Regions from separate parts of the Rhizobium sp. 57MFTsu3.2 genome, predicted to be linked through region 3. Evidence: predicted binding sites of a transcription regulator. Region 3 holds the regulator's gene; each other region holds the start of a gene.
The links. The regulator LexA, encoded in region 3, represses DNA repair genes until DNA is damaged. The targets are predictions, from matches to a motif close to TGTTCNNNNTGTGTTCNG.

Region 1: a site for LexA is predicted at 1,666-1,683, ahead of AF71_RS14665 (metallopeptidase family protein). Genes of this name have one in related genera too.
Region 2: a site for LexA is predicted at 1,442-1,459, ahead of ruvC (crossover junction endodeoxyribonuclease RuvC). Genes of this name have one in related genera too.
Region 4: a site for LexA is predicted at 2,169-2,186, ahead of AF71_RS15935 (ImuA family protein). Genes of this name have one in related genera too.

Annotation. Positions count from the first base shown of each region.
Region 1 is NZ_JDWI01000012.1:14,191-18,438, forward strand. Features, by position in the region: gene AF71_RS14655 (CoA ester lyase) at 1-876, shown strand, start outside; gene AF71_RS14660 (DUF1737 domain-containing protein) at 890-1,096, shown strand; gene AF71_RS14665 (metallopeptidase family protein) at 1,105-1,542, opposite strand; gene AF71_RS31680 (hypothetical protein) at 1,704-2,651, shown strand; gene AF71_RS14670 (DNA polymerase Y family protein) at 2,662-4,116, shown strand; gene AF71_RS14675 (error-prone DNA polymerase) at 4,116-4,248, shown strand, end outside.
Region 2 is NZ_JDWI01000018.1:53,945-58,192, forward strand. Features, by position in the region: gene ruvB (Holliday junction branch migration DNA helicase RuvB) at 1-156, opposite strand, end outside; gene ruvA (Holliday junction branch migration protein RuvA) at 236-853, opposite strand; gene ruvC (crossover junction endodeoxyribonuclease RuvC) at 888-1,400, opposite strand; gene AF71_RS18950 (methyl-accepting chemotaxis protein) at 1,642-3,957, shown strand; gene AF71_RS18955 (LLM class flavin-dependent oxidoreductase) at 4,078-4,248, shown strand, end outside.
Region 3 is NZ_JDWI01000036.1:101-4,348, forward strand. Features, by position in the region: gene lexA (transcriptional repressor LexA) at 617-1,333, opposite strand; gene AF71_RS27160 (VOC family protein) at 1,533-2,417, shown strand; gene kdsA (3-deoxy-8-phosphooctulonate synthase) at 2,414-3,259, shown strand; gene AF71_RS27170 (HAMP domain-containing methyl-accepting chemotaxis protein) at 3,280-4,248, opposite strand, start outside.
Region 4 is NZ_JDWI01000013.1:138,805-143,052, forward strand. Features, by position in the region: gene AF71_RS15915 (efflux RND transporter permease subunit) at 1-44, shown strand, start outside; gene AF71_RS15920 (AAA family ATPase) at 98-373, opposite strand; gene AF71_RS15925 (VOC family protein) at 658-1,344, shown strand; gene AF71_RS15930 (NUDIX domain-containing protein) at 1,417-1,914, shown strand; gene AF71_RS15935 (ImuA family protein) at 2,236-2,991, shown strand; gene AF71_RS15940 (DUF982 domain-containing protein) at 3,653-3,940, shown strand; gene ligD (non-homologous end-joining DNA ligase) at 3,940-4,248, shown strand, end outside.

The DNA.
Region 1 (4,248 bases), on a different contig from region 3:
CTCCGCCGTTCGGTGCTAAGCGTTCCGGCCATCAATGCACGCGCCTTGGAAAAGACCCATGCGCTCGATTGCGACGCCGTGATCTTCGATCTCGAGGACTCGGTGGCGCCGGAGCGAAAGGCGGAAGCCCGCGACAATCTGAAAGCCTTTTTTTCGGGCCCTCCTCTGGTGAACAAGGAGCGGATCATCCGCATCAATGCGCTGGCTTCCACATTCGGCAATGCCGACATGGAGCTGGTCTTGGCATTGGAACCGGATGCCGTGCTTCTGCCGAAAGTGGCCGAGCCTCAGGATGTGATGTCCATCAGCGACCGGCTTGCCGATGCCGATGCGCCGGAAAGCCTCCGCATCTGGGCGATGATCGAAACGCCCCGCGGCATTCTGAACGCGGCGGCGATCGCCGAAGCCGGACGCACGCCGGGCTCAAGACTCGATTGTTTCGTCGTTGGCCTCAACGACCTGCGCAAAGAGACCGGTGTCTTGCCGCAGCCCGGCCGCACCTATCTCGTGCCCTGGCTGATGCAGGTGGTACTTGCCGTGCGTGCCTATGGCCTCGACGCGATCGACAGTGTCTTCAATGATTTCAAGGACGCAGATGCCTTCGACGCCGAATGCGCGCATGCCCGGGCCATGGGCTTCGACGGCAAGATGCTGATCCATCCTGCTCAGATCGAAGCGTCAAACCGGCATTTCGGCCCGGACAATGCGGCAATTGCCGAGGCGGAGGCAATCATCGCCGCCTTTGCCGACCCGGCTGCCGAAGGTCTGAACGTCATCAATGTCAATGGACGGATGATCGAGCGGCTGCATCTTGTCCAGGCGGAAAGTCTGGTTCATAAAGCCCGCCTGATTACTGAGCGCCAAACGGCGAAGTGAAAGACGACTCTAGATGAAGCTTTATCGCCTTCTGACCGGCCAGGATGATGCCGCTTTCTGTCATCGCGTAACCGACGCCCTCAACAAGGGCTGGTCGCTGAACGGCTCGCCGTCGCTGACCTTCAACACCCAGACCGGCCAGGTGATGTGCGCTCAGGCGATCGTCAAGGAAGTCGAAGGCAAGGACTACCACCCGGACATGAAGCTATCCGAACAGTAAGCGAAGGCTTAGCGTTCGGCCGCCTCTTCGGCACTTGCCTCGATCCGTTCCATGTCGTCGTCGCTGAGACCGAAATGGTGGCCGATCTCGTGGATGAGGACGTGGGTGATGATATCGCCCAGCGTCTCGTCGTTCTCGGCCCAGTAGTCGAGGATCGGCCGCCTGTAGAGGCGGATACGGTTCGGCAGTTCGCCGGTTTCCATCGTGAAACGCTCCGAGATGCCCCGGCCTTCAAAGAGGCCGAGAAGGTCGAATGGCGTTTCCAGCGCCATGTCCTCGAACACGTCGTCGTCAGGGAAATCCTCGATCTCGATGGTCAGATTGGTGGTCAGCGAGCGGAATTCTTCCGGCAGGTGGCTATATGCCTCCATCGCCAACGACTCGAAGGTACTGATCGTCGGCGCGTGGCGATCCCGCCAATCCTCGCTCTGGTCTATGCGGGCCATTAATATTCCTTCCTTTGCCGCCCATATAGAACCTTTGCGCACGATTTTCGAGAGCGGAATCAAAGGCAGGAATAAATTCACATCAAATGCCTGTTGACTCTTTCGCCCGCCTCTGGAATCCATAAGAACATAACAGGAACATCTGAGACTTGGAGAACGTCATGGCACAGTCGGCCGTGACGCGCGAGCGGCTTTTTGCGCTCCGCGAAACCATTGCAAAGCTTGAAGGGAAGCCCGCGCCGGCCTTGGCGGCCGCGCAAAGCGAAGCCTTGGCCGACAAAGGCCTCGCCGCCAAGAACGACAGCGGCCCGCGTCTTCCTCTTGGAATACCCGCACTCGACGAGGCGATCGATGGCGGCTTGCCGCTCGACGGGATCACCGAGGCTCGCACCGACCTCTTGCGGGAGGCCGGTGCCGGCAGCGGCTTTGTGCTGGCGCTTGCCGCCATGCTGCAGCGTCAAGTCGAGGAGAGCCACAGTGCGCCGCTACCGATCCTGTGGATCGCGGACATGGTTTCCACGATGGAAGCAGGCGTCCCCTACGCCGTAGGGTTACGAGATTTCGGTCTGAAACCGGACCAGTTCTTCTATGCCAGTCCGCGCAAGCTTGAAGACGCTCTCTGGCTTGCGGAATCTGCAGTCGAAAGCGGCGTTTTTCCTGCGACGGTTCTGGAGATCCGCGGCAACCCAAAGCCCTTCGGCCTGACGGAGAGCCGTCGTTTGAGCTTGCGGGCGAAAGCATCGAAACGCCCGCTTTTCCTGTTGCGGCAGGCTGGAGAGGAAGAAGCCAGCAGCGCTTATTTCCGCTTCCTTGCAGCACCCGCGCCGGCACAGGCGCGCCCCTTGCCGGATGGCACGATGCTGGGCGGTAGCATCGGCAATCCGGTTTTTCATCTCACCCTGGAGAAGAGCCGCAACCCGGCTCCCCTCTCCTTTCTACTGGAGTGGAACCCCCATGACCGCCGTTTTTTCGCCGTCTCCCAATCAGCCAACCCTCGCCTTCCAGACGAACGCGCAACGCATTCTGGCACTCCACTTTCCGCACCTTCCAACCGACCGGATCGCAAGAAAGAAATGGGGGCTCTCCTGGCGTTCGCACGGACGTCCTGAAGCCGCACCGATCGTCTGTTCCAGCCGCCTCAACAATACGATGCGGCTGACGGCACTGGACGAGGCTGCCGAAACACTCAATCTCCGAAAGCATATGGGTGTCGCCGAAGCCCGCGCCATCTACCCCACGCTTGATGTGATCGAGGACGACCCAGCCGCCAACCGGCGCTTCCTGGAAGCGATCGCCGACTGGTGCGATCGCTATACCCCGCTTGTTGCTCTCGACGGCGTCGATGGCTTGTTCCTTGACACTACCGGGTGCGCCCATCTGTTTGGCGGTGAGACGCCCCTTCTCAAGGATATTCTCGCACGGCTCTTCCAGATGGGAATTGACGCCCGCGGCGCCATCTCTTCCTCGCCTGGATTGTCCTGGGCCATCAGCCGTTTTGGCCAAGGCGGCATCATCGAGCATGGGGAGGCAGAACAGGCGTTGGCTCCCCTGCCCGTCGCGGCCCTGCGTCTCGAGGACGAAACCATAGGGGGCCTGGACAAGATGGGCCTCAAATATGTCGGCGATTTGCTGACCGCGCCCCGCGCCCCCCTCGCCCGCCGCTTTGGGGGAGCTGTGCTCTTGAGGCTCGATCAGGCGCTTGGGACCGATGAAGAGCCGGTCTCTCCACGCCTGCCGGTCGCAAGCCTCTCGGTCGAACGTCGCCTGATTGAGCCGATCGGAGCCGAAGACGATATCCTCGCACTCACGGGTCAGGTTGCCGTCTCCCTGAAGCCCTCGCTGGAAGCCCGCGGTGTCGGCGGCCGTATCTTCGAGTTGGTCCTGTTCCGTGTCGACGGCAAGGTTTTTCGCATTTCTGCCGGGACCGCGCAGCCCTTGCGGGAGCCCAAGCGCATTGCCGCCCTCTTTGCCGAACGCCTGCAGGCAATTCACGACGATTTCGATGCGGGTTACGGATTCGAGATCCTTCGTCTCAACGTACTCCTGCACGAAGATTTCGTGACGTCACAGGGAGACTTCGAACACCGCCAGCGGAAGGACGCGTCTCTTGCTGCCTTCGTGGATCGGGTTTCAGCTCGCCTCGGAGAAGACTGCCTGCAAACCTTCCAATTGCGGGAGAGCCACATACCGGAAAGAGCCTACACTACAGTGCCGGCAATCGAACATCTGTCCGCCCCGAAAACCCGGGAGGGGCATCTGCCACCAGCCAGGAGCGAACGGCCCATCCGGCTATTGCGGAAAGCGGAGCCGATGGATGCCTTTGCCATCGAAATCCCTGATGGCGCACCAGCGAGCTTTCACTGGCGGCGCATGCAGCACCGTGTCTTGAAGAGCGAGGGCCCGGAGCGGCTGGCAATGGAATGGTGGCTCGATGGCGTAGATGGAAAGGATGCTGGGGATCGGGACTATTTCCGGATCGAAGACGATAAGGGGCGCCGCTTCTGGATCTATCGCCAGGGTCATTATGAGCGTGACACAACACAGAGTTGGTTCATGCACGGGGTCATTGCCTGATGTCCGCCTTCTTCGAAATCGGCGCCAAGACCAATTTCTCGTTTCTGGAGGGCGCCTCCAAGCCCGAGGAAATGGTCGTTCAGGCTGCCGTTATGAAGCTTGGAGGCCTTGGCATTGCCGACCGCAACTCAG
Region 2 (4,248 bases), on a different contig from region 3:
CGCCTCACCACGGTTCTTCGCCGCCTCGATGAACACCTTCAGGTTTGCGCGCGCTTCCGCCTGGCCGGTGAACTCGTCCAGCGACTGCGGCCGCAGCGTCACATCCAGGTCTTCGCCTCGTTTCTCGGCCGATATCAGGCGCGCGGCTTCACTCATGCTGGCATTTCCCAATCTTCAAACGCTCGTGACCAATACACCAAGCCGAACGCTTTTGGCACCCGCTCGGGCAATTGGATCAGCGAGCCAGTTCCTTCAACCCAAGGCGGATGAGCTTGGCGCTGTCGGCGCCTTCACCGGCGGTCTTCATTGCGGCGGCAACGGCATTGGCAGCCTGGTCGCGGGAATAGCCGAGGTTCGTCAGCGCGGATACCGCGTCGGCGACAGGGGCAGCGGCAACACCTTCACCGAGCTCCTGCTTGAGGCCGATGGTGGCCGACGCTTCTCCGGCGAAGGCCGGCGCCTTGTTCTTCAGTTCGGTGACGATGCGCACGGCAACCTTGGGACCAACGCCCTGAGCGCGGGCGACTGCCGTGCGATCCTGCAGCGCGATGGCGTTCGCCAGTTCGCTTGGAGGCAGGGTCGAAAGGACGGCGAGAGCCACCTTTGCACCAACGCCCTGTACGCTCTGCAGGAGGATGAACCACTCTCTCTCGAGCGCGGTCATGAAGCCGAAGAGCTTCAGCTGGTCTTCGCGAACATAGGTCTCGATGAAAAGCACACAGGCCTCGCCCACCGAGCCGAGGCGGGAGAGCGTGCGCGCCGAGCAGAAGGCGACGTAGCAGACGCCGTGGACATCGACGAGGACGTAGTCATCGCCGATTTCATCGATGGTGCCTTTGAGCTTGCCGATCATGCAAATGGTCCGTTCGGTGGGTTTTCAGTGAAGATTAGCCGGCAAGCGCCGCCTGCCGCATGCGGCTGCTGCCGCGGTTATGAGCGTGGCAGATGGCGATGGCCAGCGCATCAGCCGCGTCGTTGCCCTTGAATTCGACCTTGGGCATCAGGATTTTCAGCATCATGTGGATCTGCTGCTTCTCGCCGTGGCCGACACCGATGACCGCCTTCTTGACAGCGTTTGGCGCATATTCGGCGACGGGCAAACCGGCGCGGGCAGGGACCAGCATGGCAATGCCGCGTGCCTGCCCGAGTTTCAGCGTTGCAACGGCGTCCTTGTTGACGAAGGTTTGTTCGACGGCAGCCTCATCAGGCTGATAGCTGTGCACGACTTCCGCCAGGCCATCGTGCAGCTGGCAAAGGCGCGAGGCCAGGTCCAGGTCGCCGTCCGAGGTGACCGTACCGGACGCGACGAAGCGCAAGGAATTGCCGAGCGTGTCGATAATTCCCCAGCCCGTGCGGCGCAGGCCCGGATCAACGCCGATGATGCGAATCGTATTTTGCATGCTTCACCCTATTGCACTCGCCAAATAACTGCCATCGATATGTGAACAAAACAAAAACATTCCTTGTTTTTGCCACACGCTGTTTACGGCAATTTAAGCTCCATAGCCGACTTTTGATCCACAAAATGTCAGAGGAACTCCCTTCTCAGGAAGGCAAGGTTCCCGTTTTCTGTTTTCAGGTCAGCCGGCAGGATGTTCCACGCTCTGCCGGTATGAGCCGTTCCGGAAGGGTTCATCGTTCATGGTTCAGAGATTTAAATCCCTGTCCTTCAAGGTCATCGCGACATTTATACTGCTGACCGCACTGTCGATTGCGGTCATCAACGTGCTTGCTTACTTCGCCAGCAGCCGCATTTCCGGTGAGCAGGCACTCAAGGCGAAGGAGAGCGTCCTGATCTTCCGCGGCGACATGCTGCAGGATCAGCTTGAGCAGTTGGAAAACCAGGCGAACTCGATTGCGCGCATCGAAGCGTTGCAGATGTCGATTACAAGCCTGAAGAGCGGTTGGAAGACAATCGAGAAGACGTCGGGTGATGCGCGCGCCGAATTGAAGAAGGTGTTCATCACCAACAATCCGAACCCGGCCGACCAGCGCGAAAAACTGGTGAAGCCGCAGGCACCAAGCGGCTTCTACTACGCCAACCATGAAACGACGCAGGGTGAAGTGGCCCGCGACCTGGAGAATACCGCCTTCAGCGACCTGCTGATCGCCGATCTCGATGGCAACGTCCTCTACTCCTACAAGAAGAACGACGATTTCGCGGAGAACCTGAAGACCGATGCATGGAAGGCGACCGGCGCCGGCCTTGCCTTCGCCAAGGCGATCGCCAACACCGCAAAGGCGACTGACGATTCCGCCCCCACCGGCTTTTCCGGTCTTCGCGTCGACGCGGCGAACGGCAAGTCGGCAATCTTCTATGCCGTGCCGATCGTCAAGCTCGGCGCGGCGAAGGGCGTGATGCTCTTCAAGGTCCGCGACAACATCATCACCAGCATTCTCGCCAAGGGCATCGTGTCCGGTAGCACGGCGCAAGCCGCTATCATCTCGGATGACGGATCGGCGATCGGCGTAAACTCGTCCGGCCAGCTGGCAACGCTCGATACCACGCCTTTCACCTTCGCGAAGGACGCGCTGTCGGCCAAGGGCATGACGGTCGACGACTTCGATCGCGCCGATGGCTCGGCACGAGCCTATGTTCGCGGCATCGATTATCAGGGCTCCCGCTTCCTCGTCGTGGAAAGCGTCCGCATCAGCGAACTCAATGCTGGCTCGCTGGAGATCGCCACGCTCCTGACGATGATTGCGTTTGGTGTTCTGATCATCATGGCCGTGGCAACCTGGGCCATCACCAAGCTGCTGTTCTCGCCGCTTGCCCGGCTCGCGGACGTCACGCGTGACGTCGCCGACGGCAACCTCGAAGTCGAGATCGGCAGCCAGAACCGCGGCGACGAAATCGGCACGATGGCCAAGGCATTGGCGCGGTTCAAGCAGTCGCTTGTCGAGAGCCGCGACCTGGAAGCTGCCAGCAACGAAACGCGGGCTCGCGCGGAGCGGGATCGCCAGCAGCACATGGCTGAGCGCGAGGCGGAAGCACGGACCCTGCAGGAAGTCGTCCAGGCGATCGACGAGGGCCTGCATCACCTTGCCAACGGCGATCTTGCCCATCAGATCGAGACCCGCTTCCCGAACGAACTCGAAGGCCTCCGGGTCAACTTCAACGAGGCGCTGGCTACCCTCAGCGAAACGATGACGGCGATCGGCGGCAACTCCATGGCCGTGCGTTCGGGTTCCGAGGAAATGCGCACCGGTGCCGATGAGCTTGCCGGTCGGACCGAGCGGCAGGCCGCCTCTATCACCGAGACCGCGAATGCGATCGATGCGATCACCCAGTCGGTCCGCGTTCAGATCGAGCGTGCGGAGCAGGCCGAACGCATCGCCCGCGACGCCAAGCGGGAGACGACCGGCTCCAGCCAGATCATGCGCGAGACAATTGCCGCGATGGAGGCGATCCAGGCGTCGTCGCGCCAGATCAATTCGATCATCGCCGTTATCGATGCGATCGCCTTCCAGACCAACCTGCTGGCGCTCAATGCCGGCGTCGAGGCTGCACGGGCAGGCGAGTCCGGTAAGGGCTTCGCCGTGGTCGCCATGGAAGTGCGCGAACTGGCACAGCGTTCATCGAGTGCCGCAAAGGAAATATCGAGCCTCTTGCAGAAGTCCACGCATGAAGTGGAGATGGGCGTGTCGCTCGTTGAGCGTGCCGGCGACGCGCTGACGGGGATCGGCAGCCATGTGGAGGCAATCAACGGCCAGATCAGCGAGATCATGGAAACGACGCGCGAGGAAGCCGACACCCTGCGTCAAATCAACTCCGCGGTCTCAGAGCTTGATGCGATGACGCAGCAGAATGCCGCCATGGTCGAGGAAACGACGGCTGCGATCCATCGGCTCGCGACCGAAGCGGTCGAAATGGACCGGCAGCTGGCGAATTTCACGCTGGCGCAGGCGGAACATCACCAGGGCGCCGAGGTACACCTGCTGCGACGTCGGGCTTGAACCGTGATCGGCAGATGAACGAGGGCCGGGAGACCGGCCCTTTTTCTTTCCCGCTCGTTTGGAATGGGCCGAGCGGCCACCTACATAGACCTGTCCTTCCAATTACCGACAGGCTTCGTCATGGTTCCCTTCTCCATTCTCGATCTCTCTCCTGTTCCAGAAGGCGGGACGATCCGCCAGTCGCTCGAGAGTTCGGCGCGCATGGCGCAGAAGGCCGAAGGGTTCGGGTACAACCGCTTCTGGCTTGCGGAACATCACGGCATGCCGGGTATTGCCAGCGCGGCGACGGCG
Region 3 (4,248 bases):
AACTTGCAAGTGAAGAGCAGATGGTGCGATCGATCGATCCAAGACGCGTGACACTCCGTTAATTCCACTGGCCTTTTAAGGTCGTTACCGTGTTAGGAACGCGCGTTGCGGAAACCATCTTGGCCAGTGGTCATGTGCGACCACACACAAAGGCCGCACATATGGAAGCAAGCGATCCGATCAAAAATATCTGCAGAAAACACTTGCAACAGGGAGCCGTCCACATATGGAATTGCGCAATGCCCGCGATGCGTTACGTCAGGCTGCGACGAGCGCTGAGGACCGATTTGTATGCCTGAAAGGCGCCTGGTGCACAGCCACGCACGATAGCGGCTACTTCGTGACGATCGTCGAAAATCCCGCTTACTTCGGCGCTGCCTGCGATACGGCCGATATCGTCGTGACACCCGCTCGCCTCCGCACGACGGGGTGCCGGTCGGGCGCACTTTTGTTCACCGGCGAAACCTTGCGTCGCTTTGGTGCCGCTGAGGTAAGGATCGACGATCAAGGTAGCCCCGTCGAAACGACGGCCTATATACGAGGCTCGACCGCCCTTGGATCCGCCATCGGGCGTATAATTGGCGAAGCGGCACCTTTGACGGCGAGCCGCTTGCCTTCAATGATAGCGGCGAATGAGGCCGACAAGCTTGCCCTGGACCTTGACACGGTCAGGCCCGAAAATGCGCGTCTCGTAAGCCGGGTTTGCCGCCTCAAGTGCGATGGAGGCGCCTTTCCGGCGGAAGCGCTTGAGCGTCGCTTCCTCATCATCGACAAGCGCAACAACGATGTCGCCGGCATTGGCGGTGCTGCCGTTGCGGATGATTACCGTGTCGCCATCAAAGATGCCGGCCTCGATCATCGAGTCGCCCTTGACCTCAAGCGCATAGTGCTCGCCTGGGCCAAGCATGTCCGCCGGAACCGTGATGTCATGGGTATTGTTCTGAATTGCCGAAATCGGTACGCCGGCAGCAATCCGTCCCATGACCGGTACAGAGGCAGGACCGCCGTTGTCAGCCTGCGGCGCTGGCTTCGGCGCCACAACTGGCTGTGGTTTGCCGAGGCTGCCTTCGATAACGCTCGGCGAAAAACCGCGGCGGGGCTGCAGGCTCGGGTTATATGCCTCGGGCAGTTTGATGACTTCCAGAGCGCGGGCTCGATTCGGCAGTCGGCGAATGAAGCCCCGTTCCTCCAGCGCGGTAATCAGGCGGTGGATGCCTGACTTCGACGCGAGGTCCAAGGCATCCTTCATTTCATCAAAAGAAGGGGGGACACCGGACTCCTTCATTCGCTCGTGAATGAAGAGAAGAAGCTCCTGTTGCTTGCGCGTCAGCATCGAAGTTGAACCCCAGAGTCGTGAAACAAAGCCAGAACAGACACTATATGTTCCATATGTGTTCCGCAAGTACCTAAATTTTCGTAAAACTTGCCTGCAACTTGCTGAGTTTTTGCGTCTCATTTGACCGAAAGCGTAGAAGGGGGTTGCATTGTCCTGTTGCCCGGCGCACATCTTCGCAAATTCCGGAGAAGTTGCCATGAGCGAAGCACATCCGCTGGACCACATCGTGCTGCCGGTTCCAAATATCAGGCTCTCGCGCGAGCGTCTCGGAAAGCTGGGATTCACCGTCGCGCCCGACGCCCGGCACCCGTTTGGGACCGAGAATGCCTGCATATTCTTCGCCGACGAAACTTATCTGGAGCCTCTCGGGGTCGCCAATGCCGAACTGCATGAAGCTTCGGCGCAGAAAGGCAATGTCTTCACCGCGCGGGACCGTGCCTTTCGATTCCGATGTGGAGACGATGGGCTGTCTGCCGTGGTCTTTGCGACGGCAGATGCCGATCGCGACCATGCCCGGTTTCTGTCCGAAAAGATCAATGGCGGCGAGATGCTGCAGTTCGAGCGGCCGATGAAGATGCCCGATGGCTCGGAGGTGACGGCTGCATTTAAGCTCGCCTTTGCAGTTGACCTGCGCGCTCCAGATTTCTTTTTCTTCACATGCCAACGTGTCAACCCGCTGCCAGCCGACCGGAAAGCCCTGCAAGTGCATGCAAATGGGGTGGTTGGGATCGCAGAGATCGTGCTTGGGGCACCCGACCCCAAGGCGTTTGGACCATTCCTGCGCGCCGCCGCCCACAGCTTGGGAACGACCAATGAGGCCTTCGGTGTGAGTGTGACAACTCCGAATGCCAGAGTGAGTGTTCTCTCCCCGGATGGACTGGACGCCTACTTCGACATCCCTGCGCCTTCCGACGATCGCGGTCTGCGTGGTGTTGCCATCGTTTTCAAAGTAGGCGATCTCGCCGTGACAGAAGCGCAATTGGCTGCTAACGGGATGACCTATACGCGCAAGAACAATCGAATTCTGGTGAAGGCCGCGCCCGGACAGGGCGCTCTCTTCGCCTTCGAGGAGAAACGATGAGCCAGACAAATTCCGAAGTCGTGGTCGGCGAAGGCGCCGGCCGCGTCACCTTTTCGAATTCCGGCAAGCTGTCGCTGATTGCCGGGCCTTGTCAGATGGAGAGCCGTGAGCATGCCTTCATGGTCGCCGGTGTGCTGAAGGAACTCTGCGACAAGCTTGGTCTCGGCCTCGTCTACAAGTCCTCCTTTGACAAGGCGAACCGGACGTCGCTGTCAGCGCAGCGCGGTATCGGCCTCGAAACGGCGCTTGAAGTGTTCGCCGATCTCAAGAGGGAATACGGCTTTCCTGTCCTGACCGACATTCATACCGAAGAGCAGTGTGCCGAGGTGTCCACCGTCGTCGACATCCTGCAGATCCCAGCTTTCCTCAGCCGTCAGACCGACCTGCTCGTTGCCGCCGCCAAGACCGGCCGCGTCATCAACGTCAAGAAGGGGCAGTTCCTCGCGCCCTGGGACATGAAGAACGTCCTCAACAAGCTGAATTCGAGCGGAAATCCGAACATCTTGCTTTGCGAACGCGGTGCTTCCTTCGGCTACAATACGCTGGTCTCCGACATGCGATCGCTGCCTATCATGGCGGCGATGGGCGCCCCCGTGGTCTTCGACGCCACGCATTCGGTCCAGCAGCCGGGCGGGCAGGGCGGTTCGAGCGGAGGGCAGCGCGAGTTCGTGGAGACGCTCGCGCGTGCGGCGGTCGCCGTCGGCGTCGCTGGCGTATTCGTGGAAACCCACGAAGATCCTGACAATGCGCCTTCGGATGGTCCCAACATGGTCTATCTGCGGGATATGCCGCGGCTTCTCGAAAAGCTGCTGGCCTTCGATGCGATTGCCAAGGCGGGATAAATGGATGGACGTGCACGCCGTCAACCGGCGAGCGCCAACCTCGTCTTTGTGGGATATGCCGATCCTGCCGTCCTCTCCGTGCCTTCGAGAGCGAAGCGGGAGAGCAGGTGATTGAGGTGTAGCGCCTCGTTGCCAAGCTCGCGGCAGGCTGCGCTGGTTTCCTCCGCCATCGCGGCGTTTTGTTGGGTGACGCTGTCCATGGTGTTGACGGCGGCATTGACCTCGACGAGCGCGGTCGTCTGTTCCGAGGAAGAGCGCACGATCGCCTCGATCAGCGTCGTCACCTTCAGCACCTGCTGATCGATACTGTTCAAGGCTTCGCCGGTGCGGTTCACCAAGGCAACGCCGGTTGACACCTGACTGGACGAAGTCTCGACCAACTGCTTGATTTCCTTCGCCAGCTTGGCAGAGCGGCCGGCGAGGTCGCGCACTTCTTGCGCCACGACGGCAAAACCCTTTCCGGCCTCGCCGGCACGAGCGGCCTCAACACCAGCATTGAGCGCGAGCAAGTTGGTCTGGAAGGCGATCTCGTCGATGACGTTGATGATTTCGCCGATCTGCACGGATGATGCTTCGATCTTCTCCATCGCAGCTACGGCCTCGTGCACGACAGTTGCCGAATAGCTGGCGCTTTCCTTCGTCACCGTCATCATCGCGTTTGCTTCATGGGCGCGTTTCGACGAGTTTTTGACCGTAACCGTGATCTGATCTAGCGCCGAGGCTGCCTGCTCCAGCGATGCGGCCTGATGTTCCGTTCGCCGGGCCAGATCATCCGTGCTTGTTGCGATTTCGCTAGTGCCAGTCCTGACCGTAGTGGTTGCCGTCGCGATATCCCTCATTGTGCCGGAAAGCGTGCGGACGCTCGAATTGAACTGCTCGCGTAGCCTCTCGTAGTCCGGCGCGAACGCTTCGTTGAGCTGGACGGTGAGGTCGCCGCGGGAAAGACGGTCCAGGCCGCGGCTTAGGCTCACGATGATGCGTTCGCGGCC
Region 4 (4,248 bases), on a different contig from region 3:
GACCCGCTCCGATTGCCGAGGCCGTGGCGCAGCCCGCATCCTAGGATAGATTGTAGGGTCGTAACTGTTTGCCGGGCCATAGTATTGCCGAGGCATGTCACATGTTGCATTTCGTGTTGTAGTGCCGTGCCAGACCCGCCTCGGAATCCGACGCCACAGTCCGGATCTCCTCGTCGGAAAGGCGGCCACGAAGGTAGAACCGGAAGATATCCGCGCGTGGTTTCTCGTCCGGAAGCCCGATTTCGAAATGGCGCTCGAGACGGCCAGAGCGCAGTAATACGGCGTCGATCAAGTGCGGATAGTTCGTCGCGCCGATGACGATGACCCTGCAAACCGCACGCGCTGTTTCGGATATGTCTCTGGCTGAGGACATACTAGAGGCGGGCATCGAAGCAGCGTTGGTGCTTGCAAGGAAATCGGAGCCATAACCTCCGTTTAGACGCCAGCGAAAATGGGCGGCAAATCCTCGCAACTGCCGGATTGTTGTCTCGATGAGGCGTGCCGACTAAAATCCGACTTCGGGTCTGGGGGCACCATAGGGGCAATCGCGTTGATGTCGGCCGTAGTGCAGGTTTGTAGAGTTTGATAACTCGCGTCATCCGTGAGCGCTCCCCACCTGCCGTTTATCTCGCAGCTAAACAATCTAGGAGACTCGAGATGGGTAATACCGAGGTTCGCAGCGAAAATTCACCCCGGCCCACGCGCGATCGAGGCGTCGACATGAAGCTGGAAGTGGTCGTAATCCCCGTAGCCGACGTCGATCGGGCCAAGAGCTTCTACGCGAGCCTTGGCTGGCGGCTAGACGGCGACTTCACCGCTGGTAGCGAGTGGCGCGTAATCCAGTTCACGCCGCCCGGTTCGGGATGCTCGGTCATCTTCGGAAAGAACGTCACTTCGGCTGCGCCCGGTTCTGCGCGGGGCCTATATCTGATCGTCTCCGACATCGGCGCGGCGCGCGAGGAACTTCTGGCGCGCGGTGTACGGATCAGCGAAGTGTTTCATGCAGGCGAAGAAAAGATTGGTACCGACGAGCCGTACCTTTTCGGGAGCCGGAGAGTAAGCGGCCGCGACCCTGAGCGCCGCACCTATAGGACCTACGCCTCGTTCAATGATCCTGATGGGAACGGCTGGTTGTTGCAGGAGGTCACCGGCCGCTTGCCGGGTCGCATAGACACGGGCGGGGCAGCCTTCGTTTCTTCCGCCGAACTCGAGGCCGCGCTGCGGCGCGCGTCAGAGGCCCATGGTGAACACGAGAAACTGACCGGGCAACACGATGAAGGTTGGCCAATCTGGTATGCGGAATACATGGTAAAGGAACAAACGGGAGAGCCGTTGCCTACCTAGCCATGGCCGCAGGGGCGAGGCCACTTACTCGAAAGCCTTGCCGCGTATCGGCCTTCGCTCCATGTTCGCGCGATGGACCAGCCGGATCGACATTTCTCGAAGCTGACGCCTTACACGCACAGGGTTTTTGCAGGCGACCTGGCGGAGCAGGTCGGGGCGCTTTGCTATCGGAAATCTCTCCGCGGTATCGACATACTTCTGATCACGACCCGCCAAACAAAGCGGTGGACCATTCCCAAGGGATGGCCGTGCGCTAATTTGAAAGCGTACCAGGCCGCAGAGCGGGAAGCGTGGGAAGAGGCCGGCGTCCGGGGAAAGATCAGGAAGAAGACCTTCGGTCATTACACGTATACGAAGTACCTGAAGGACAACGAGCACGTAACTTCGATCGTCGGCGTTTATCTGCTCGAGGTCAGGCGGGAGCGCTTAAAGTTTCCAGAGCAAGACCAGCGCGATTTGATTTGGAGACATCCGCGAGAAGCAGCCGTCTTGGTGCAAGAGCCAGAGCTGAAGGGGTTGATCCTAAAGTTGGGTCGGAAGTGGAAAGCTAGCGCAAGATCAGTGGCCTGATACGTGTTGCCAGCTTTGCGGCCGAGTTCGATACTCCGGTCGCAGACGCCGCACACCAAGGTATGATTGAGCCGCGATACTTCCGCGAGGTTCTCTCGTCGCAGGAATTTTTTCTCATCGTTAGATATCGTACGAACTTGAATTTCGACCGGCTACGGCATTGGATTCGTTCGCGGATCATTTTCATGCCACCCCTAGAAAAGCCGAGCTGCCCATGGTGACCGCAGATAGCCCTATTGACTAGACTGCCTTACCGGAACACATGTAGAACATAATCGCTTCCAAAGCGAGATGGAACCCATGAATTGACGAAGGCTACAGATGGCGCATGCGAGCGCAAACCCCGTTATTTCCGAGCTTCGCGAGCGTATTTCTCATCTTGATGGCGCCCTATCGCGACGGAAATGCGCCCTGCCATTTGGTGTGCCGGAAATTGATAGCCATCTGCCTGGTGGGGGGCTGGCATTGGGAGCGATCCACGAGTTCGCGGGCGGTGGTGCGGGGGCCGTGGATGGGGCAGCCGCAGCCCTTTTTGCAGCCGGGGTCGCCGCTCGCACGAAAGGGAAAGTGATTTGGTGCCTTACCCGACCGGATCTCTTCTTTCCTGCGCTGGCGCAGGTCGGCCTTCACCCGAACCGGGTAATATTCGTCGAAGCGGATCGAGAGGAGGATGTTCTCGCGTCGATGGAGGAAGCCCTTTCCTACGGTGCACTAGGAGCCGTCGTTGCTGAATTGGTTCGACTGCCGATGACGGCGTCCCGACGGCTGCAACTGGCGGCGGAAAAGTCCGGCACACTGGGATTGATTATTCGGCGGTGGCGCCGACAGAGCGAGGCAACGGACTTCGGTCAGCCAACGGCCTCGGCCACGCGATGGAGGGTAAGCGTTATGCCATCGGAAGAGCTTCCTGTTCCTGGTGTGGGGAGGGCTCGCTGGATGCTGGAGTTAATGAGAGTGAAAGCTGGCGAGTGTGCCGAGTTCGAAGTCGAAGCTTGTGATTTGTCCGGTCGCATTGCGATCCCAACGTCGGCTGGAACTTGGAGTACCGGAGGAAATCGATCCGCCCATGCCAGTTGAGTTTACCAGGATCACTCATCTAATCCACCTTGCTGGTACACGCCGCATGACGCGCATGTTCGCCGAGCAGTGACGCCGGGTGACCTTAACAAATCCTGTCCGATGAAACCGAAGACGACAAAGGAAATGTCATGTCTGCGATGAAGCAAGTGCGCGAGGAAATTAGTCCAGTCGATCAAGCTATAGAGTGGCACGATGGCGATCTGCATGCCACGATTGCCACACTGATCGACGACTGCCGCTTCCTTCGAGACCAGCTCGATACCGCTCAGAAATGCATGAGCAGCGGTCTAACGCGGGGTTGGAAGCCAAGATCTGAGCGATGATCAACTGTGGGAACTGAGCGCAAAAAGGACCTGCCAGTTGGTGCGCCCGGGAGGTACGGGAATCCAGCGCAGATTGATGCACCATTGCTCGCTGGGCAACGACACAACGCTCTTTGATTTAGTGATGACTGATATAAAGAGTTGAGCAATCCCGCAAAAAGCCACATCAGAGTGGACCCAGAGAAGTGTTTTCCAAATGGAAACGGCTATCCTTCAGGGGAAAGGTTAACTCCCATGCGACGCTTTTGTTCCGCTGGACTTATATATTTTCACTCCCCTAGACAAACGAATCACTTGGCATTTTAGTGGGCGGAGATATGTCAAGGAGTTTCGCCATGGCCGTCGATCTTCCCGTGTTTATTAAGCCCCTGCAGGTCGAAATCGATGGCATGGGACGATATCGAAAAGCGGAGACCGTCGACCAACTGGCGGCCATGCTGCTCAGCGGCAAATGGCATCATCGCGGCGGCGAGAAATTTCACAGTGCGCTGATGCGATCGGTGGAGGCCTTGGAATTTTATACCGATGCCGATACAGCCAGGGCCGCGTTCGTCGATGCTGCCCACGAGGCAGGCATGCTCGTACTTCCCGACGACATCGCCGAGATGAAAAAGGCTGGCTAATGGTGAAGGCTCCTCGTGAACGGCCGTTGCTGGCCGACTACCAGCCAATCCGTTCCCGTCCACGAGAGCCGCGCGACCCCAAGCAGCCTCAGCTGCCATTCGACCCAATGCCCGACCGGATCGAGCCGTGCCTGGCGCTTTTGAAGCCGCGCCCGCCGGTCGGCGACGAATGGTTCTATGAAGTAAAGTGGGATGGGTATCGGATCGCGGTCCACCTCAACAAGGGTAACGTTCGCATCCTGACGCGTGGCGGACACGACTGGACGCATCGCTTCCCACACATTGACCAGGCGGCTAAGGCACTGGAT